One region of the Zhihengliuella halotolerans genome, then DNA from elsewhere that is predicted to be linked to it. Evidence: riboswitches for the same ligand, from Rfam matches in the RefSeq annotation. Region 1 holds a riboswitch; each other region holds the start of a gene.
What was found. A riboswitch is a leader RNA that binds a small molecule or an ion and turns the genes downstream of it on or off. The one in region 1 is predicted to bind thiamine pyrophosphate.
Positions count from the first base shown of each region.

Region 2: another riboswitch for thiamine pyrophosphate. It lies ahead of thiM (hydroxyethylthiazole kinase); the one in region 1 lies ahead of EV380_RS10020 (ECF transporter S component).
Region 3: another riboswitch for thiamine pyrophosphate. It lies ahead of EV380_RS02675 (3-oxoacyl-ACP reductase); the one in region 1 lies ahead of EV380_RS10020 (ECF transporter S component).

Region 1 is NZ_SHLA01000001.1:2,202,245-2,208,505, reverse strand. Features, by position in the region: gene EV380_RS10050 (Na(+)/H(+) antiporter subunit C) at 1-207, shown strand, start outside; gene EV380_RS10045 (Na+/H+ antiporter subunit D) at 204-1,838, shown strand; gene EV380_RS10040 (Na+/H+ antiporter subunit E) at 1,835-2,434, shown strand; gene EV380_RS10035 (MrpF/PhaF family protein) at 2,434-2,700, shown strand; gene mnhG (monovalent cation/H(+) antiporter subunit G) at 2,700-3,059, shown strand; gene EV380_RS10025 (DUF4235 domain-containing protein) at 3,139-3,408, opposite strand; TPP riboswitch at 3,479-3,592, shown strand; gene EV380_RS10020 (ECF transporter S component) at 3,639-4,250, shown strand; gene EV380_RS10015 (ATP-binding cassette domain-containing protein) at 4,252-6,261, shown strand, end outside.
Region 2 is NZ_SHLA01000001.1:3,041,383-3,047,643, reverse strand. Features, by position in the region: gene EV380_RS13995 (CobW family GTP-binding protein) at 1-830, opposite strand, end outside; gene EV380_RS13990 (SDR family oxidoreductase) at 834-1,517, opposite strand; gene EV380_RS13985 (VOC family protein) at 1,624-2,037, shown strand; gene EV380_RS13980 (GyrI-like domain-containing protein) at 2,034-2,654, shown strand; gene EV380_RS13975 (class IV adenylate cyclase) at 2,656-3,168, opposite strand; TPP riboswitch at 3,248-3,343, shown strand; gene thiM (hydroxyethylthiazole kinase) at 3,345-4,289, shown strand; gene EV380_RS16770 (thiamine phosphate synthase) at 4,313-5,008, shown strand; gene thiD (bifunctional hydroxymethylpyrimidine kinase/phosphomethylpyrimidine kinase) at 5,001-6,261, shown strand, end outside.
Region 3 is NZ_SHLA01000001.1:595,864-602,124, reverse strand. Features, by position in the region: gene EV380_RS02700 (LamG-like jellyroll fold domain-containing protein) at 1-52, opposite strand, end outside; gene EV380_RS02695 (DinB family protein) at 230-703, shown strand; gene EV380_RS02690 (VOC family protein) at 766-1,110, shown strand; gene EV380_RS02685 (NADP-dependent oxidoreductase) at 1,158-2,069, opposite strand; gene EV380_RS02680 (LLM class flavin-dependent oxidoreductase) at 2,161-3,498, opposite strand; gene EV380_RS02675 (3-oxoacyl-ACP reductase) at 3,498-4,298, opposite strand; TPP riboswitch at 4,373-4,468, opposite strand; gene EV380_RS02670 (condensation domain-containing protein) at 4,519-5,823, opposite strand; gene EV380_RS02665 (alpha/beta fold hydrolase) at 5,880-6,261, shown strand, end outside.

The DNA of each region.
Region 1 (6,261 bases):
GTCATCACATTCGCCGTCACCGCGTTCATGCTCGCGCTGATCTACCGCTCCTGGGTCATCGCCAAGCGCGACGAAGTCCTCGACGACCCCGAGGACCTCCGCGTGGCCGAGCAGGGTCACTTCGACGTCGAGGAGGACGCCGACGTCCCCGAGGACACCACCGAGTTCTCCCAGGACGACGCCGAATCGAAGGGGGCGCGCCCATGACCCACACAGTGCTCGCCTTCCTCGCGTCCATCGCACCGCTCGCCGTCGCCCTCCCGATCTTCGGCGCCGCGCTCGCGTTCGTGCTCCGCCAGCACTCCCGCGCCCAGCGCACGATTACGATCACCGCGCTGAGCCTGACCCTGCTGTTCGAGATCACCCTGCTGATCTCAGCCGCCACGCACGGCGCCCAGGTCGTCCAGCTGGGCGGCTGGGAGGCTCCGTTCGGGATCAGCATGGTGGTCGACGAGTTCTCCGCGCTCATGCTGGTGGTCTCGACTGCGGTCTCGCTCGCCGTGCTCGTGTACGCGACGGCGCAGGGCATGGCCGACGGCGACGAAGACGGCCCGATCTCGATCTTCCACCCCACCTACCTGGTGCTCGTGGCGGGCGTCTCGAACGCGTTCCTCGCTGGCGACCTCTTCAACCTGTACGTCGGCTTCGAGATCCTGCTGACCGCCTCATACGTGCTGCTCACTCTCGGCGGCACGGCCCCGCGCATCCGCGCAGGCATCACGTACGTCGTCGTCTCCGTGGTCTCCTCGCTGCTGTTCCTCATCGCGATCGGCATGATCTACGCCGCGACCGGAACGGTCAACATGGCGGACCTGGGCCTCAAGCTCGGCGAGCTCGCCCCGGGCCTGCAGATGGTCCTGCACCTGATGCTGCTGGCGGCGTTCGGGGTCAAGGCGGCGGTCTTCCCGCTGTCCTTCTGGCTGCCCGACTCCTACCCGACAGCCCCGGCCCCGGTGACAGCCGTGTTCGCCGGCCTCCTGACGAAGGTCGGCGTGTACGCGATGGTGCGCACCGAGACGCTCCTGTTCCCGGGTGAGCGCATCAACACGCTGCTCATGTTCGTCGCGCTGCTGACGATGCTCGTGGGAATCCTCGGCGCCATCGCCCAGCAGGACATCAAGCGCATGCTCTCGTTCACGCTCACGAGCCACATCGGCTACATGGTCTTCGGGCTCGCCGTGGGCAATGTGGTGGCCCTCGGCGCGACCGTCTACTACGTCGCCCACCACATCATCGTCCAGACCTCGCTCTTCCTCGTCGCGGGCCTCATCGAACGCCGGGCCGGCAGCTCCAACGTCGACCGGCTGGGATCGCTCGCGAAGCTCTCGCCGCTGCTGGCCGTCCTGTTCTTCGTGCCCGCGATGAACCTGGCCGGCATCCCGCCGTTCTCCGGCTTCCTGGGCAAACTCGGTCTCATGCAGGGCGGCGTCGCCTTGGGCACGCCGGTGGCCTGGGTCCTGCTCGTCGGCGCCGCCGCGACGTCGCTGCTGACCTTGCTGGCCATCGCCCGCGTCTGGAACCGGGCGTTCTGGCGCCGCGCGGCCGACGCCGAAGACCCGGAGCCGCGGCTTCTCGACGCCCTCGAGGAGGGCACGACGACGGCGGTGGCCACCCGCCGTCGTACGCTGCCGCCGACGATGGTGGGCGCGACGGCGGCGCTCGTGCTCCTCGGCGTGGCCCTGACCGTCTTCGCGGGGCCGCTGTTCGAGTTCTCCGATCAGGCAGCGGAGAGCATGTTCGAGCGCACTCCTTACATCGAGGCGGTCCTCGGCCCCGACGCTTTCGACGGTTACGTACCGAACCCCGGCAACCCCGAGACTGTTGGAGGTGGGCGATGACGATGCCCGCCGTGTCCAACCGCCGGCGCAAGCTCCGGCACGTCGCTGCCGTACTGCGGCGACGACGCCGCAGGTTCATGGTCGAGCTGCCGCTCATCGTGGGCATGACGCTGCTGTGGGGTGCGATGTGGATCGACTTCAGCGCCGGAAACCTCGTCTTCGGCTTCCTCATCTCCCTCGGGATCGTCTCCGCGTTCAGGCTGCCGCCGGTGCACCTCTCCGGCAGGTTCAACCTCTGGCAGGCCCTGCTCTTCATCGTCCGTTTCCTCGGCAACGTCGTGGTGGCCAGCATGAACGTGTTCGCCCTGGCGGTCTTCCGCGGGCGGCGCGTCCGCTCCGCCATCGTCGGTGTGCCGCTGCGCAGCCACAACGACCTCATGGTCACCCTCGTCGCGCACACGCTCACGCTCATCCCGGGCTCGGTCGTCGTGGAAGTCGACAGGCGCTCGGCGATCCTCTACATGCACGTCCTCGATGTCGATACCGATGAGGAGGCGGAGGCCTTCCGAGCCTCGGCGCGGGCGACCGAAGCCGGTTTGATCAAGGTCATGGGCACGCGCGCAGAACTCGACGCATTGAAGAAGGAGGACGCCTGATGCTGACCGTTGCCGCCTGGATCTCGGGGATCTTGCTCGGCCTCGCCACGGTGCTCGTGATCGTGCGCATCATGCGCGGCCCGTCCATCTTGGAGCGGGCCATCGCCATGGACGTGCTGCTCGCGATCATCATCGCGGCTCTGTGCATCGACATGGCTGTCGCGGGGCATACTGACCACTTGGCGTTCGTGGTGCTCGCCTGCGTGCTCGGGTTCATCGGCTCCGTGACGATCTCGCGCTACGTGACCGATCGGAGGAACTCGTGATGTGGGAGATGATTCGCGACATCGCGACGGCGATCTGCCTGGTCGTGGGCTCGCTGATGTCCTTCGCCGCGGCGCTCGGCATGCTCCGGTTCCCGGACCTGCTCTCGCGGATGCACGCCGCGACCAAGCCGCAGGTGCTCGGCCTGCTGCTCCTCTTGATGGCGGTCGCGCTGCAGACGGGCAGCTGGGCGACCGTTCCGATCCTGATCTTCGCGTGGCTGCTGCAGCTGGTCACGGCGCCGGTCAGCGCGCACATGGTCAGCCGCGCCGGCTACCGGACCCGGCACCTGAACCGCGAGACGCTCGAGCGCGACGAACTCGACGCCGTCGTGGCCGCGCATTCCGATCGCGAGGACTGACCGGAAGGCCCGAGACCTGAAAGAGGGCGGCGGCCGCACTGCCCGTCTTCGGAGTGTGCGGCCGCCGCCCTCTTGCGTGCTAGACCTCGTCCGCGGTCCGCTTGAAGTAGGTGATGGCGCTCTCGGTGCCGCGCTCGGTCAGGACCTGGATCACCGCGGCCACGATCGCCGACGTCACGGCGAATCCGAGAGCCTGGCGCAGGCTCGACTCCGCTTGGGCTTCCTTGTCGCCGGGTTTCGGCGGCTTCTGGCCGGTGGCTTTGAGCCAGACGCTGTCGACAATCTTCGAGCCGGCGAAACCGGCGCCGAGTGAAACCGCGGTCCCGAGTAGCTTCAGAATCAGGTTCACGTGCATTACTCCCGTCGTGGCAGGGCGATTACCCGCCCAGCATAGCGCGGCGCTAGACTGGCCAGCACATCACTTACGACAGGGGAGCGTTCGCCATCGCGGCGGAACGCTGAGAGTGCGCAACGCGCAGACCCTCGAACCTGATCCGGTTAGTACCGGCGAAGGGAGTCGAGTTCTCTTGGGACGCGTCCAACGCGTCTTCCCCTCCTTGTAGTCCAAGGAGGACCATCATGAAAACAATCACGAAGCCCAGCCGGACCGGCTGGAGCGTCGCCGACATCGTCATCGCTTCCGTCATCGCGGTTGTCTCCGGCGTCATCTTCTGGGCCTGGAACTTCTCCTATGTAGGCATCCAGTTCCTGTGGGCCGGCTTCCCGCCGGCGTCCGGGCTCGTGCTGGGCATGTGGCTGTTCCCGGCCGTGCTCGGCGCCCTGATCATCCGCAAGCCCGGTGCCGCGCTCTACTGCGAGATCGTCGCCGCGGTCGTCGAAATGCTGATGGGTTCGCACTGGGGCATGACGGTGCTGCTCTCGGGACTCGTCCAGGGGCTCGGCGCTGAGGCCGCTTTCGCGGCCTTCCGCTACCGCCGCTTCGGGCTGCCCGCCGCCCTGCTCGGCGGATTCGGCGCAGCGTTGTTCGCGGCCGTCAACGCCCTGTTCATCGTCAACTGGTACCCGGCCTACACGCTGCCCATGAAGTTCGCCTACATGGGCTTCGCCGTCGTCTCGGGCCTGGTTATCGCCGGCTTCCTCTCGTGGGCTGTGACCCGCGCCCTGGCACGCACCGGCGCCCTGTCCTCGCTCGCTTCGCGCAAGGCCGCGCAGGAACCGGTTCGGGGCTGAGGTGACAACCGTCGATCCCAGCACCCGGGTCGCCGGGGCCGAAGTCGTCGCCTCGGGGTGGGGCTGGCGCCATGCGGACCGCACGACGCCGGCCGTGTCCGGCCTGGACCTGCGCGTGTCCCCGGGCGAGCGCGTCCTGCTGGTCGGCCCGTCCGGGGCCGGCAAGTCGACGCTGCTGCACGCCCTCGCGGGGGTCGTGCACGAGGACGATGAGTCCGAGGCCGCCGGCAGCCTGAGTATCGACGGGGTGCCCGCGCACGAGCTGACGGGTGCCACCGGCCTCATGCAGCAGGATCCGGAGACGCAGGTCGTCCAGTCGACGGTGGGAGACGACGTCGCCTTCGGCTGCGAGAACCACGCGGTCCCGCGCGAGCAGATCGGCCCCCGGGTCGACGCGGCCCTCGCGGCGGTCGGACTCGATGTGGACCTGCAGGCGTCGACCTCGGCGCTCTCCGGAGGCCAGAAGCAGCGGCTCGCGCTCGCGGGCCTGCTCGCGATGGCCCCGAAGCTGCTGCTGCTCGACGAACCCACCGCCAACCTCGACCCGGACGGCGTGCTCGAGGTGCGCGACGCCGTCGTGCGCGTGCTCGACGAGACCGGCGCGACGGCCGTGATCGTCGAGCACCGGCTCTCCGCGTGGGCCCCGCACGTCGACCGCGTCCTCGTCCTCGAACCCGGCGGAGGCATCGTCGCGGCCGGTACGCCCGACGAGCTCTTCGCGCCCGGCCCCGTGCGCGAGCGGCTCATCGCCGCGGGCGTCTGGGTCCCGGGCCACGTGCCCGTGCTCCCGCCAGTGTCCCCGGCGACGGGCACGACGACGGCGCTCTCCGCCCGCGGCCTCGCCGTCGGCCGCGGCAAAAACGACGCCCCGAACCTCACGGGCGTCGACCTCGAACTGACGGCCGGCCGCGCGGTCTGCGTGACGGGGCCCAACGGCGCTGGCAAGTCGACGCTCGCGCTGACGCTCGGCGGCCTGCTGCCGGAGTTCGGCGGTGAGCTCACCTACGACGGCGGCTCCGGACCGCTCGCGCGGCCGTACGCGTGGCGCGCGGCGGACCTGGTCAGCCGCATCGGCTCCGTGTTCCAGGAACCGGAGCATCAGTTCGTGGCCCCGAGCGTGCGCGAGGAACTGGAGTACGGTCAGCGTCACGCCCGCGGTGAGGACGGGCGGCCGCTCATGGACGAGGCCGAGATCGCGGCCCGCACCGACGAGCTGCTCGACCGCCTCGGGTTGACGGAGCTCGCCGAGGCCAACCCGTTCACGCTCTCGGGCGGGGAGAAGCGGCGTCTCTCCGTGGCGGCCGTCCTGGCGACCCGGCCGCGCGTGCTGATTCTCGACGAACCGACGTTCGGGCAGGACGCGAACACGTGGCGCGAGCTGGCCCTGCTGTTGCGCGCGGAGCGGGAGGCCGGGACGTCGATCGTCGCGGTCACGCACGACGAGCATTTCGCGCAGGCGATCGGCGCCGAGCAGATCGACGTGCGGGATCTGGGCGACGTCGTCGTGCCAGAGGGTCCGCAGCAGCCGCGGCTCTCGCTGGAACCGAGCCAGCGGGCGGCGCGGAGCTTCCTCGGGCGGGCGAATCCGTTGTCGAAGCTGGCCGCGATCGGGTGCGTGACGCTCGTGCTGATCGTGTCGATGGACTTCGTCAGCGCGGCCGTCGTCGTCGCCGCGACACTCATGCTGCTGCCGCTCTCCGGGGTGCGGATCCGGGATTTCCTTCTTCGTGCCTGGCCGCTTCTGGTGGCGGGTCTGTTCGCGGCGTGGGGGACCACGCTGGTGGGGGAGACTTCCGGGCGGATGCTCGTCGAGTTCGGCCCCGTGACGATCTCGACGGGGTCGCTTGAGGCGGGGCTCGCGACGGGTGTGCGCATTTTCGCCGTGGCGCTGCCGGCGGTGGTGATGATTGCCAGCACGAATCCGACGGATCTGGCGAACGCGCTCTCGCAGAAGCTGCGGCTGCCGCACCGGTTCGTGCTCGGCGCGTTGGCGGCGATGCGGCTCGTCGGG
Region 2 (6,261 bases), 840 kb from region 1:
GCGGCGGTGCGCACGGCGAAGTGGCCCTTCATCCGGTAAGCACCGCGGACCGGGCGCTCGAGCGCCGCAAGCACGCGCGCCGCGTCGACGACTCCTTCACTGGTGGCGGTCGCCGCGTGGGCGTGCACGTGGTCATGTTCGTGTCCGGGCAGCGGGTTGCCGGACGCGGCGGCTTCGATGAGCAAGTCGCGCAGCGGCAGCTGACCGGGGTCCTCCTCCGGGTGCGCGACGTCGAAGAGCAGCGCCGCGTCGATCCGCCCGCCGACGGCGCCCACGACCTCAGCCCGGGCGTTGCGCTCCCGCACGCGGGCGCGAATCCGCTCGACCATGCCCTCGCGTTCGTTGTCGGCGAGGCGGTCGAGCTTGTTGACGACGACGAGCGAGGCGACCTGGTAGCGCAGCGGCGGCAGACCGCCGTCGTCCACCGTGCCGAAGTGCTCGACCGCGTCCACGACGTCGACGACGGCCGCCAGGCGCGCGTGCTCGGACCCGCGGTCGCGGATGAGTTGCGCGAGTGCGACGGGGTCGGCGAGCCCGCTGGCCTCGCCAATGATCGCGTCGAGCGCGAGCCGCGGGGCCGAGAGCTGCTCGAGGGCCTCGTCGAGCTCGGAGACGTCCTCGATGCAGCACAGGCAGCCGCCCGCAATCGAGGCGGGGCGGTCGATCTGACCGGCGACGAGTCCGGCGTCGATGTTGATGTCACCGAAGTCGTTCACGATCACGCCGATGCGGGCGCCGGGCTGGCGCAGCACCTGATTCAGGAGCGTCGTCTTCCCGGCGCCGAGGTAGCCCGCCAACACGATGACCGGCACCGGGGCGGAAGTCGCCACACCCTACTTCCGCGTCGGGCGGACCGACACCGACTCGATGGTGCCGCGCTCGGGCATCTCGACGATGGTGCGCACGGCGGCGGCGATGTCCTCGGGCGCGAGGTGGCGGCCGGCGTCGTATTCCTGGCCGTAGGCCTCGGTGAGGCGCTCCTGCATGGCGGTGTCGACGCGCCCGGGGTGCACGCTGGAGACGCGTACGCCGTTGCCGCGCTCCTCCTCGCGCAGCGCGTCTGTCAGGGCGCGGAGGGCGAACTTGGAGCCGGCGTAGGCGGAGAACCCGGCCCCCGCGGTGAGGCCGGCGCCGGAGTTGATGGCGACGACGAGCCCGCGGGCGGCGCGCAGGGCGGGCAGGGCCTGCCGCGTCAGCTCGGCGACGGCGAAGACGTTGACGTCGAAGAGGCGCTCCCATTCCTCGCGCGCGGTCTCCTCGACCGTGCCGAAGGCCTCGAGGCCCGCGGAGTGCACCAGCACGTCGAGCCGCTCCGGGAGGGGCGCGAGGTCGCCGGTCAGCTCGCAGACCCACGGCTCGGCCGACGGCAGCGAAGCGACCACGGCGGCGACGGCGGCCTCGTCGCGGCCGCCGACGAGCACGTGGTGGGTGTCGGCGAGCGCGCGGGCGATCGCTTCGCCGATGCCGCGGCTGGCTCCGGTGACGAGGGCGGTGGGGCGGGCGGGCGACTGGCTCATGTACGACTCCTCGGATCGGGTTTCGGCTTCCAACCTACTACCGGCCGCCGGGCGGGGCCGCGTTTCCACCCTCGCGTCGCCACCCGCACGGGACGATAATGACCCCATGACCTCTTTCATCAGCCACACGTCGATCGACTGCCGCGATGCGCACGCCCTGTCCGAGTGGTGGAAACCCGTGCTCGGCTACACGGACGACCCGTCTGACCCGAACCTTCCGGGCCACGACGAGTGCCTCATCGTCGACCCGGCCAGCGCCGGGCCCGCCGTTCTCTTCCTGCAGGTACCGGAGCCCAAGACCGTCAAGAACCGCATCCACTTCGACCTGCGCCCGCGGGAGGGCGGACGCGACGACGAACTCGCCAGGTTGCTCGAACTCGGGGCCGTGCAGGTGGCCGATCTTCGCGGCAAGTACGGCCCGGGCACCGGGTGGGTCGTCCTCGCCGACCCCGAAGGCAACGAGTTCTGCATCCTCCGCTCCGCGTCCGAGGTGGCTGCCACGGCCGAGACCCCTGCATGACCGAGAAGATCGACTTCAAGAAGAGCCTCGACGCCTACCGGGCGACGCGGGGCCGGTTCCGCCTGCTCGAGATCCCCGAGATGCGCTACCTGGCCGTCGATGGCCGCGGCGATCCGAACACGTCACCGGCGTACGCCGACACCATCGCGACGCTCTATCCGGTTGCCTACACCCTGAAGTTCGCGAGCAAGCGGGAGCTCGGGCGCGACTACGTCGTCCCGCCACTCGAAGGGCTGTGGTGGGCCGAAGACATGGACGCGTTCACCACCGCGCGCGACAAGTCCCGCTGGGAGTGGACGCTGATGATCATGGTCCCGGACTGGATCGAACCGGACCTGTACGACGACGCCGTCGCACGCGTGCGGGCGAAGGACCCGCCAGCCCGCCTCGGCGACGTCCGCCTGGAGGCCCTCTCCGAGGGCCTCTGCGTGCAGACCCTTCACGTCGGCCCGTACGACGACGAGGCCGCCGTCCTCGAGGCGATGCACCGGGAATTCGTGCCGGAGAACGGGCTGCGGCTGAGCGGCCGCCACCACGAGATCTACCTGAGCGACGCCCGGCGGGTGGCGCCGGAGCGGTTGCGGACGATCCTGCGCCAGCCGGTCGTTTCCGCCTGACTCAGTCGCCCGCCCGAAGATCGACGTAGGCGCCCTCCACCAGCGAACCGGCATCGATCCCGAGGACGCCCAGGAGGCGGTGGGCTTCAGCGACCGCAGCCTCGTGAGTCGCCGTGTGGTCGACCGGGACCTCCAGCTCCACGAAGTCGCCCAGCCCCTCGACGGCGTCCAGATGCACACGTGTCCGCCCGATCCGGTAGACCGTCCGCCGCTTGCGCACCCGCCCGGTCTCGTCGTTTGCCGCGGCCAACACCGCGCGCAGACCATCCGGATCGGAGGTTTCCGAGCAGACGTAGTAGGACGACGCCGGCCCAGGATCGTCCGCCCGCCGGTAGAAGATCAGCACGCCGCGAGCCGAACCGAGGACGCGGAGCTTGAGCCGACCGTTCGGGCACGCGAAGAACGTGTCGTCCTGCTCGACGACGTCCGGCCCCGCATCCGCCATCGCGACGACCGCCGCCTGGAGCCCTTCCGGGTCGGCGGCCCGGGCCTTGATCTCGATGTTCGTCGGCATGCGCGTAGTCAATCACACCGTGACGCCCCGCCAGCCGGCCGAGATGACGCGGCGCCACGCCGGCGCGTAAGCTGGCCCACACAGTGGCACGGGGTGTCCCGCACAGGGACTGAGAGAACACCCGCACACACCTGATCTAGTTCGTACTAGCGGAGGGATGTCGCTTCATGGTTCCCATGTCGCCCACCTTGTCGGACCCCGTACCCGCGGGCGACGGCTTCACCCGACGCGCAACGGCGCTGACCGCGGCCGTGCGCGCAACCAGCCCGTTGATCCAGTGCGCCACCAATCAGGTCGTCGCGAACTTCACCGCCAACGTCCTGCTCGCCGCCGGACCGGCCCCGGCGATGGTGGACGTCCCGGGCGAGGCCGGCGAGTTCGCCGCGATCGCCTCGGCCCTGCTCGTCAACCTCGGCACCCCGCACGAGGCCCAGCGCGTCGGGATGCTCGAGGCCGTCGGAGCGGCCACCGTGCACGGCACGCCCTGGGTGCTCGATCCGGTCGCCGCCGGCGCCGTCGGGCTGCGCACCCGGTTCGCGCACGAGCTGCTCACCCACTCCCCCGCCGTCGTCCGCGGCAACGCCTCGGAGATCCTCGCCCTCGCGGGCACCGGCTCCGGCGGGCGCGGGGTGGACGCAACGGACGACGTCGACGCCGCCGTCCCCGGCGCGGTCCGCCTCGCGCTCACGGCCACCCGGCACGACGGCGCCGCCCCCACTCGCGTGGTCGCCGTCTCCGGCGCCGCCGATCTGATCACCGACGGCCGGGACGTGATCCGGGTCGGCGGCGGTTCGGAGCTGCTGACCCGCGTCACGGGCGGCGGGTGCGCTCTCGGCGCGATCATCGCGGCCTTCGTCGCGACCGGACGGGTCGAGCGGATGACCGATGTCGAATCGGTGGCGGCCGCGCACGCCTTCTACTCCGCCGCCGCTGAGCGCGCCGCCGCAGGCACCCCGGGGCCGGGCTCGTTCCAGGCGGCGTTCCTCGACGCGCTCGCCACCGTCACCCCCGCGGACATCGGCGCATTCGTGGGCGGGCATGCACGTGTCGCCCGCGTGCAGGACGCGGCGGAGCCGATCGGCCAGAATCCTCGTGGCGCGGACGCGGGAGACACCCGGTGAGCCGCCGGTACTCCGCAGATGACTTGGCTATATACCTTGTCGCGGATGCTGAGAGCACCGTCGGCCGGGAACTCGCGGACATCGTGGCCGGTGCCGTCGCCGGCGGTTTGCGCATGGTGCAGCTACGGGCCAAGAACCTGCCGGCCCGGGACTTCCTGGCCGCCACGATCGCGTCCGCCGCGCACACCGCGGGCCGCGCCACCCTGGTGGTGAACGACCGCGTAGACGTCTTCCTCGCCGCACGCTCCGCGGGCGCCGCCGTCGACGGCGTGCACCTCGGCCAGTCCGACCTGCCGGCTACGGCGGTGCGCGAACTCATCGGGGCGGACGCGGTGCTGGGCCTGAGCGCATCGGAGCCGGGTGAGCTCGATGACCTCGCGAGCCTCCGCGCGGGCACCGTCGACTACCTGGGCACCGGCGCGATCCGCGCGACGCCGACGAAGAAGGACCATCCAGACCCCCTCGGCTGGGACGGCTTCGCCCGCTTCGTGGACCTCGTGCGCGCGGGCGCCGACGCATCTCCGGGCTCCGGCCTGAACACCGCCGCTGGCCAGCCCCTGCCCTGCGTCGCGATCGGCGGGGTCGCCGCGGGCGACGCCGCCGCCGCCCGCTCCTCCTCCGCGGCCGGGCTGGCCGTCGTGCGCGCGATCTGCGCCGCCGACGATCCCGCCCGGGCCGCCGCCGACCTCGTCACCGAATGGAATCAAGCACATGTCTGAGATCCCCAACGTCCTCTCGATCGCCGGTTCCGACCCGTCCGGCGGCGCCGGCATCCAGGCCGACCTGAAGTCCATCGCCGCGTGCGGTGGCTACGGGATGGCCGCTCTGACGGCCCTGACCGCGCAGAACACCCGCGGGGTCACGGGCGTGCACCTGCCGCCGGCCGACTTCGTCACCGCCCAGCTGGACGCGATCGCCGACGACGTCCGCGTCGACGCCGTGAAGATCGGCATGCTCGCCAACGTCGAGACCATCGAGGCCGTCGGCGCGTGGCTCGCACCCCGGCGCGGACCGGGCGGCCCCGCCGTGGTGCTGGACCCGGTCATGGTCGCCACGAGCGGGGACCGGCTCACCGACGACGACACCGTCGCCGCCCTGCGCTACCTGGTCTCCCACGCGGATCTCGTCACCCCGAACCTGCCCGAGCTCGCCGTCCTGCTCGACACCGAGCCGGCCACCACGTGGCCCGAGGCCCTCGAGCAGGCCCAGCGCCTGGCCCAGCAGGCGGACGTCCTGGTGCTCGCCAAGGGCGGGCACCTCGCCGGGCACGACGACGGCGCGACCGCCGGCCGGTGCCCCGACGCGCTCGTGGGACTCGACGGCGTCGTCCTGGAACTCGACGACGAGCGCGTGGACACGACGAGCACGCACGGGACCGGGTGCTCGCTGTCGTCGGCGATGGCGACGCTCTACGCGCGGTTCGGCGACTGGCCCACCGCGCTGCGGGCCGCGAAGGGCTGGCTGACGCAGGCGCTGCGCGACGCGGCCGATCTCGACGTCGGCTCCGGTCACGGGCCGGTCGGCCACCTCGGTCAGCTCTGGGCGGGGAAGTCCGTCCCGGACCCGCGCGCCGACGTGCAGTACTGGTGGGACCTCATCGAGGATCTTCGGGCGCGGATCGACGACGTCTGGTTCGTTAAGCAGCTGGCCGACGGGACGCTCGAGCGCGCGGACTTCGAGCACTACCTGGCGCAGGACTCGATCTACCTTCGCACGTACTCCAAGGTCCTCTCGCGGGCGGCGCAGCTGGCCCCCACTCTGGACGAGCAGCAGTTCTGGGCGAACAGCGCCAGCGAGTGCCTGGCGGTGGAGCTGGGGTTGCACCAGGCGCGGTTGGCCGAGGCGGAGGCCCGCGGGGAGACCCCGACGGAAGGCGAAGCGCCGACGTCCGCGGAGACCCGCTCCTACCTGAACCACCTGCTGTCCGCGGCCGCGATCGGCTCCTACGCGGTGGTCGCGGCCGCCGTCCTGC
Region 3 (6,261 bases), 1.6 Mb from region 1:
GGGCCACGAGCGCGAGCGACAGCGCGGCCACGGCGGCGGCTGTGAGGTGCATTCGTTGTCTCAAGGGTTCTCCTCCTCGTTCGCGCGGCGGCGGGGGCCGCAGCATACAACGTTGTAAATTAGGCGCGAACGATGGAATTCCAACGTTGTATATTGTGACTAGGTTCACAGAATGCGCGGCTCGAGTCAAGGGCTTCCCCGCCGCGCGACGCCATCCTACGATGGGGCCATGAACGTGCACTTGGACGCCGAAGCGGCCGCGCTTGCGGGGATGCTCGAGCTCCAGCGCGAGGCGATCGACGCGCTGCTCGACGACCTCACGGACGAGGAGGCCCGCCTGCGCCTCGTCCCGTCGCTGACGACTCCGCTGGGCCTGGTCAAGCACGCGGCTTTCGTCGAAGACGTCTGGTTCGCCCACCGGGTGGCTGGCCGGGAGCGGGACGTGCTCGGCCTGGCCGCGACGGTCGATGAGAGCTTCACGCTCGCACCGGAGGACACGATCGCGTCGGTGCGCGCGGCCTTCGCCGCCGCGTGCGCCCGCTCGCGCGACATCGCCGCGGAGCACGACCTCGACGAGCGCTTCGCCTGGCGGGAACGCACGGTGACGCTGCGCTTCATCGTCCTGCACATGATCCGCGAGTTCGCCCGGCACGCCGGGCACGGCGACATCCTGGTTGAGCAGATCCGCGCGCGACGGACCTGACGGGACCGCCGCGGCCGGGCCGACCCTTGCCCCGGGGCCGAAGCGGTGCTGGACTGGGGCCCATGGGCATCCAGCGGATCGTGCCGATCCTGACCGTCGACGACCTACCCGGGGCCATCGCGGCCCACACCGCAGCGCTCGGTCTGCGCGTGCTGATGGACAACGGCTGGCTCGCGTTCCTCGGCGACGACGCCGGGAACCAGCTCGGCGTCATCACCCGGGACGCGACGGCGCCGGTCAATCCAGACGTCTCAGTGTTCGTGGACGACGTCGAGGCCGCCCACTCGGCGGCCGTTGGCGCGGGCCTCGAGATCGTGCACCCGGTCACCCACGAGACCTGGGGCGTGCGGCGCTTCTTCTACCGCGACGCCGCGGGGCGGGTCGTCAACGTCGGCACTCACGTCTGAGCCAGGCGGCGCGGTCGCCCGGACCGCGCCGCCGGCCCCGGGCGGGTCTAGCGCGTGGCGTCGATGAGGATCTTGCCGTTCGCGCCGGCCTGGTTGGCCTCGAGCGCCGCCGCCGACTCGGCCAGGGCGAACGTGCGGTCGATCTCGACGCGCAAGGTGCCGGCCGCGACCTTCTGGAGGAGCTCCTGCAGGCGCGCGCCGTCGGGGCGGACCCAGACCCAGCGTCCGCCCGCGCCCTCGACGGTCGGGTCGGCGATCGAGACGTGCCGCCCGCCTTCGGCAAGGACCGCCTGCGTCTCGGACAGGACTCCCCCGACGAAGTCGGCGACGGCCGTCACGCCGCCGGGCGCCACCGCGCGCACGCGCTCGGCCAGCCCGTCGCCGTACGTCACCGGAATGACGCCGAGTGCGCGCAGCTTCTCGTGGTTGCGCTCCGAGGCCGTGCCGATCACGGTCGCGCCGATTTCAAGCGCGAGCTGCGCGGCGAGGAATCCGACGCCGCCGGAGGCCGCGTGGATCAGGAGTGTGTCCTCCTCGGTCAGCTCGAGCGTCTCGAGCGAACGCTGGGCGGTCAGGCCCGTGAGCGGCAGGCCCGCAGCGGCGTCGTACGAGACCGATTCGGGCACGCGCGCGACGGACGTGGCCGGGAGTGCGACGAACTCGGCGAACGTGCCGCCCGAGACGACGTCCTTGCGGCCGTAGGCCGCGACGCGGTCGCCCGGGGCGAATTCCGGGGTGTCGGGGCCGACCTGCTCGACGACGCCGGAGACGTCCCAGCCCGGGATGACCGGGAAGACGGCGTCGAGCAGGCCGTCCAGGCCGCCGGCCATCAGTTTCCAATCGACGGGGTTGACCGCCGCGCGCTCGACGCGGATCAGGACCGCGCCGGGGCCGACGCTGGGGGTCGGCTGGTCGGTGAGTTCGAGGGTGTCTGGGGTGCCGTATTCACGGTAAGTCATGGCTCGCATACCCAGCACAACCGCGCGCCCGGCGCCCGCATTCCCGGCCCGGCCTGTGACTTCGCCGACGGCGGGCCGCTACCCAGCGGCGCTATCCAGCGGCGGCCGCGGCCAGGCCGGCTCGCGTCGCCGGTTCCTCCGACAGGTGCGAGCGCAAGGTGCCGGCGCCGTACTCGCGGCGGAAGCGCCCGCGCTCCTGCAGGACCGGGACCACGAGGTCGACGAAGTCCTCGATGCTCGCCGGCAGCGCTGGAGGCATCAGATTGAAGCCATCGGCGGCACCGGCGTCGATCCACCGCTCGATCTCGTCCGCGATGGCCTCGGGGGTGCCGATGAACGTGGCGTGCCCGCCACCGGCGGCGAGGTAGCCGAGCAGCTCGCGCACGGTCGGTCGGGTGCTCTCGATGATGCGAAGCACCGTCGCGTAGCGGCCCTGCGGCCCCGTGAACTCCTCGAGCGGCGGCAGCTCCGGGACGGGGGCGTCGAGCTCCCAGCCGGAGGTGTCGGTGCCGACGAAGAACGACAGTTGACGCAGGGAGTCCTCCACGGGCAGCAGCTCGTTGAGCTCCCGCTGGCGCCGCCGCGCCTCCTCGTCGGTGCGCGCGACGTACGTGACGAGGCCGGGCATGATCGTCAGGGAGTCGGGATCGCGGCCGTGGGCAGCGGCTCGGGAGCGGATGTCCTCGCGGTAGGCCCGCGCCGACTCCAGATCCCACGCCACCGCGTAGACGCCCTCAGCGTAGCGGGCGGCCAGGTCGCGCCCGGGCTCGGAGGCTCCGGCCTGGAAGAGCACGGGCCGGCCCTGCGGCGACTGCGGCACGTTGAGAGGACCAGCGACATCGAACGCGGCGCCGTGGTGGTCGAGCGGCTTCAGCAGCTCGGCGTCGACGTACTTGCCCTTACGGTCCGCGAGGATCGATTCGGATGGCCAGGAGTCCCAGAGGCCGGTGATCACGCGCACGAACTCCTCCGCCCGCGCGTAGCGCTCCTCATGGGGAGGCAGCGCCTCCATCGAGTGGTTGCGCGCCTCTGCGTCGGTCATCGAGGTCACGACGTTCACGCCGGCCCGGCCACCGGAGATGTGGTCGAGGCTCGCGAGCTGCCGGGCCGCGTTGAACGGATTCCAGAAGGTGCTGGAGATCGTCGTGACGAGGCCGATGTTCTCGGTTGCCCGGGCCATCGCGGTGAGCGTCGTGACCGGCTCCAGGTACCAGCGCGGCCCGCGGTCGAGCCCGTCGAGGCCCACCGATTGGCCGTCGGCCAGGAAGACCGCGTCAAAGAGCCCGCGCTCTGCCGTGCGGGCGAGGCCCTCCCAGTACTCGATGTCGCCGAGGCGCCCGACGCTCGAGTCCGGGTGCCGCCACGCGGCGACGTGGTGCCCGCAGCCGTGCGCGAAGAGGTTGAGGTGCACCTGCCGGACGCCGGGCATCAGTCCTTCACCAGCCCGCCGTCGATCACGAGGTTCTGCCCCGTGGCGGACCGCGCCCAGGGCGAGGCGAAGAAGAGGACGGCGTCCGCGAACTCGGCCGGCGTCGTGACCGAGCGCAGCGGGGTGCCCTCGGCGATCGCGTCGAACACGGCCTCCGGGGTCGCCGCGCTCGCGTCGGTCGTGCGCAGCAGCCCGCCGCTGACCATGTTCACGCGGATGCCGCGCGGCCCCAGGTCGGCGGCGAAGGTGCGCGTCAGGGAGAGCAGTGCCGCTTTGGCCGCGGTGTAGTCGTGGTACGGCACGACGGGGTTCTGGAAGAGGTTGGTGCCGACGTTCACGACGCGGCCGGAGCCGAGCTCCGCGAAGTCGGCCAGGGCTGCCTGGACGACGTTGATCGCGCCCTCGACGGTGCCGGAGAACTGCTGGGAGAACTCGTCGTAGGTGATCTCGTGGGCGTGCGAGCGGCCGTCGCCGTTGAAGGAGAAGTCAACCAGCGCGTTGTTGACCACGGTCGCCAGCGGTGCGCCGAACGCGGCCTTGGCCGCGGCGACGAGCGCCTCGACCTGCGCCCGGTCGCGGACGTCGGCCTGCACGGCGACGACGCGGCCGGGGTGCGCGGCGGCGAGCTCCTCGGCGGCCTGACGGCTCGCGTTGTAGCCGATGACGACCCGCGCGCCCTCGCGCAGGAACGCCTCGGTGATGGCCCGGCCCAATCCGCGCGCCCCGCCGGTCACGAGGACCACCTGGTCGGAGATCGCCGGGGCCGTCTGCTGCGCTTCCGCGGCTGTTGCTGTTGTCATGTGCTCGCCCTTCTGCTCTTGCGGCGAGGGTGCGTCTGGGGCGCCCGCGGAAGCCGGTATCACCGGGGGATGCGCGGGATCGCATCGGACATTCCCTTCGCCAGTACTAACTGGATCAGGTTCTACGGGTCGCATCTCAGCCACCGGTGGTGGCGCCCCGAGTCGTTTCCCAAGGACCGTATCACGGTGCCCGCCGCCCGCGGCCCGGGCGCGTGCCCGCTCAGGGCTGCGGCTGTGGCGCCCGCGCGGAGGCCTGCAGGCGCAGTACGACGGCGTCGAGCCAGGCCCCGACGTTCGCCCGCGCCTCGTGCGTGTCCGGGTAGCGGCACCGCAGGTGCAGTCCCGATTCGTCGAGGATGAACCACAACATGACGCCGTCGGTCGCGATGCTCGCGCCCACGTAGTGCATGTCGAGGCACTCCGGCGGCACCCGGACCGGCAGTCGGCGCAGGTCCAGCCACGAGATTGCGAACATGCCCGGCGTCGCCGGCATCCCGCCCCACGGGCGCAGCAGCTCCTCTAGGGGGTACGACCCGAGCCGCACGGCGGCCTTCACCGCACGTGCGCAGGCGCCAGGCTCCGGATCGCCCGACTCGAGCACCGAATTGGTGATGAACCAGCCCACGGAGTCGTGCCAGGCGTCGTCGTGCCGGCTGTGCACGGGGAAGACCGCACGCAGGGCGGATCCGGCGAGCTCGGCGGTCACGGCGGTCATCGCCGACACGGCCGAGGTGAGGGTCGAGACGCCGGCGGCACGGGCGCTCTCGGCGAGCGCGGCGCAGGCCGCGGTGCCGAGCACGTCGCGGACCTCGACGCGTTCGGGGTGCGGCGCGGATGGACCGAGCGGCAGCGGGAACACCGGCATGCCCCCGGCGCCGACGTGCATGATCTCGGCCCAGCGGCGGCGGACGTCCTCGGGGGCGGCGGGCCGGTCGGTGAGGGCGCGGGTGTGCTCGGCGAAGTCGGGCGCCGGCGGCAGCACGGGGCCGGCGCCGTCGTGCGTGCCGCGGAGCGCGGCAACGAGGTCGCGGACGATGACGAGCATCGACCACATGTCCACGTGGGTGTGGTCGGCGGCGACGATCACCGTGGGTCCGGCGGCGGTCTCGAGCACGCAGATCCGGTGCGACGGCGTCGAGAAGGGCGTGCAGCGGCGGTCGAAGACGTCGCGGACCGCGGCCTCGACGGCCTGGCCAGCGCCGATCGGGTGCTCTACCCAGCGGCCGGCGCCGACGTGGACCTGGTGCAGGCGGGGACCGTCGCCGTCGCCGGGGTCGACAACCGAACGCAGGGTGCCATGCCGGGCGATCACGGCCAGCCACGCCGCGGCCAAGTCGTCCTTCGAGAGCGTCTCCGCGAGGCGGAAGGACACACCCATCCACGCCCCGGGCCGCTCGCCCACGCCGACGTGGCGGCGCTGATCGAAGGACAGGGGCAACGCGCCCGCGGGAGACGAGACGGCGACGTCGTACCCGTAAAGCCGCCCGAAAGGCAGACGCAACTGCGCGATGCTGGTGAGCCGCATGCTGGTAGCCTAACCTTCAATTTCCGCACCGCGACAGCATCATGACGGGAGGCCCCATGGCGAAGTTCACGGTTCCGGGTGCCGACCTGGACGTGGAGCTCAGCGATGAGGGCGGGCATCCGGTGGTCCAGCTGCACGGCCTGACGTCCTCGCGCGCCCGCGACCGGGTGCTCGATCTGGACCTCGGCCGCGGGCTCAGCGGGACGCGGCTGTTGCGCTACGACGCGCGCGGGCACGGGCGGTCGACGGGGCGACAGGCGCCCGGCGACTACCGCTGGGAGGTGCTGGCGGAGGACCTGCTGGCCCTGCTCGAGCGTTTCTTCCCGGGCGAGGCCGTGCACGGGGTGGGGCCGTCGATGGGTGCGGCGACGCTGCTGCACGCCGCGGTGCGCGACCCGGGGCGCTTCTGCGGCCTGACCCTGCTGGTCCCGCCGACGG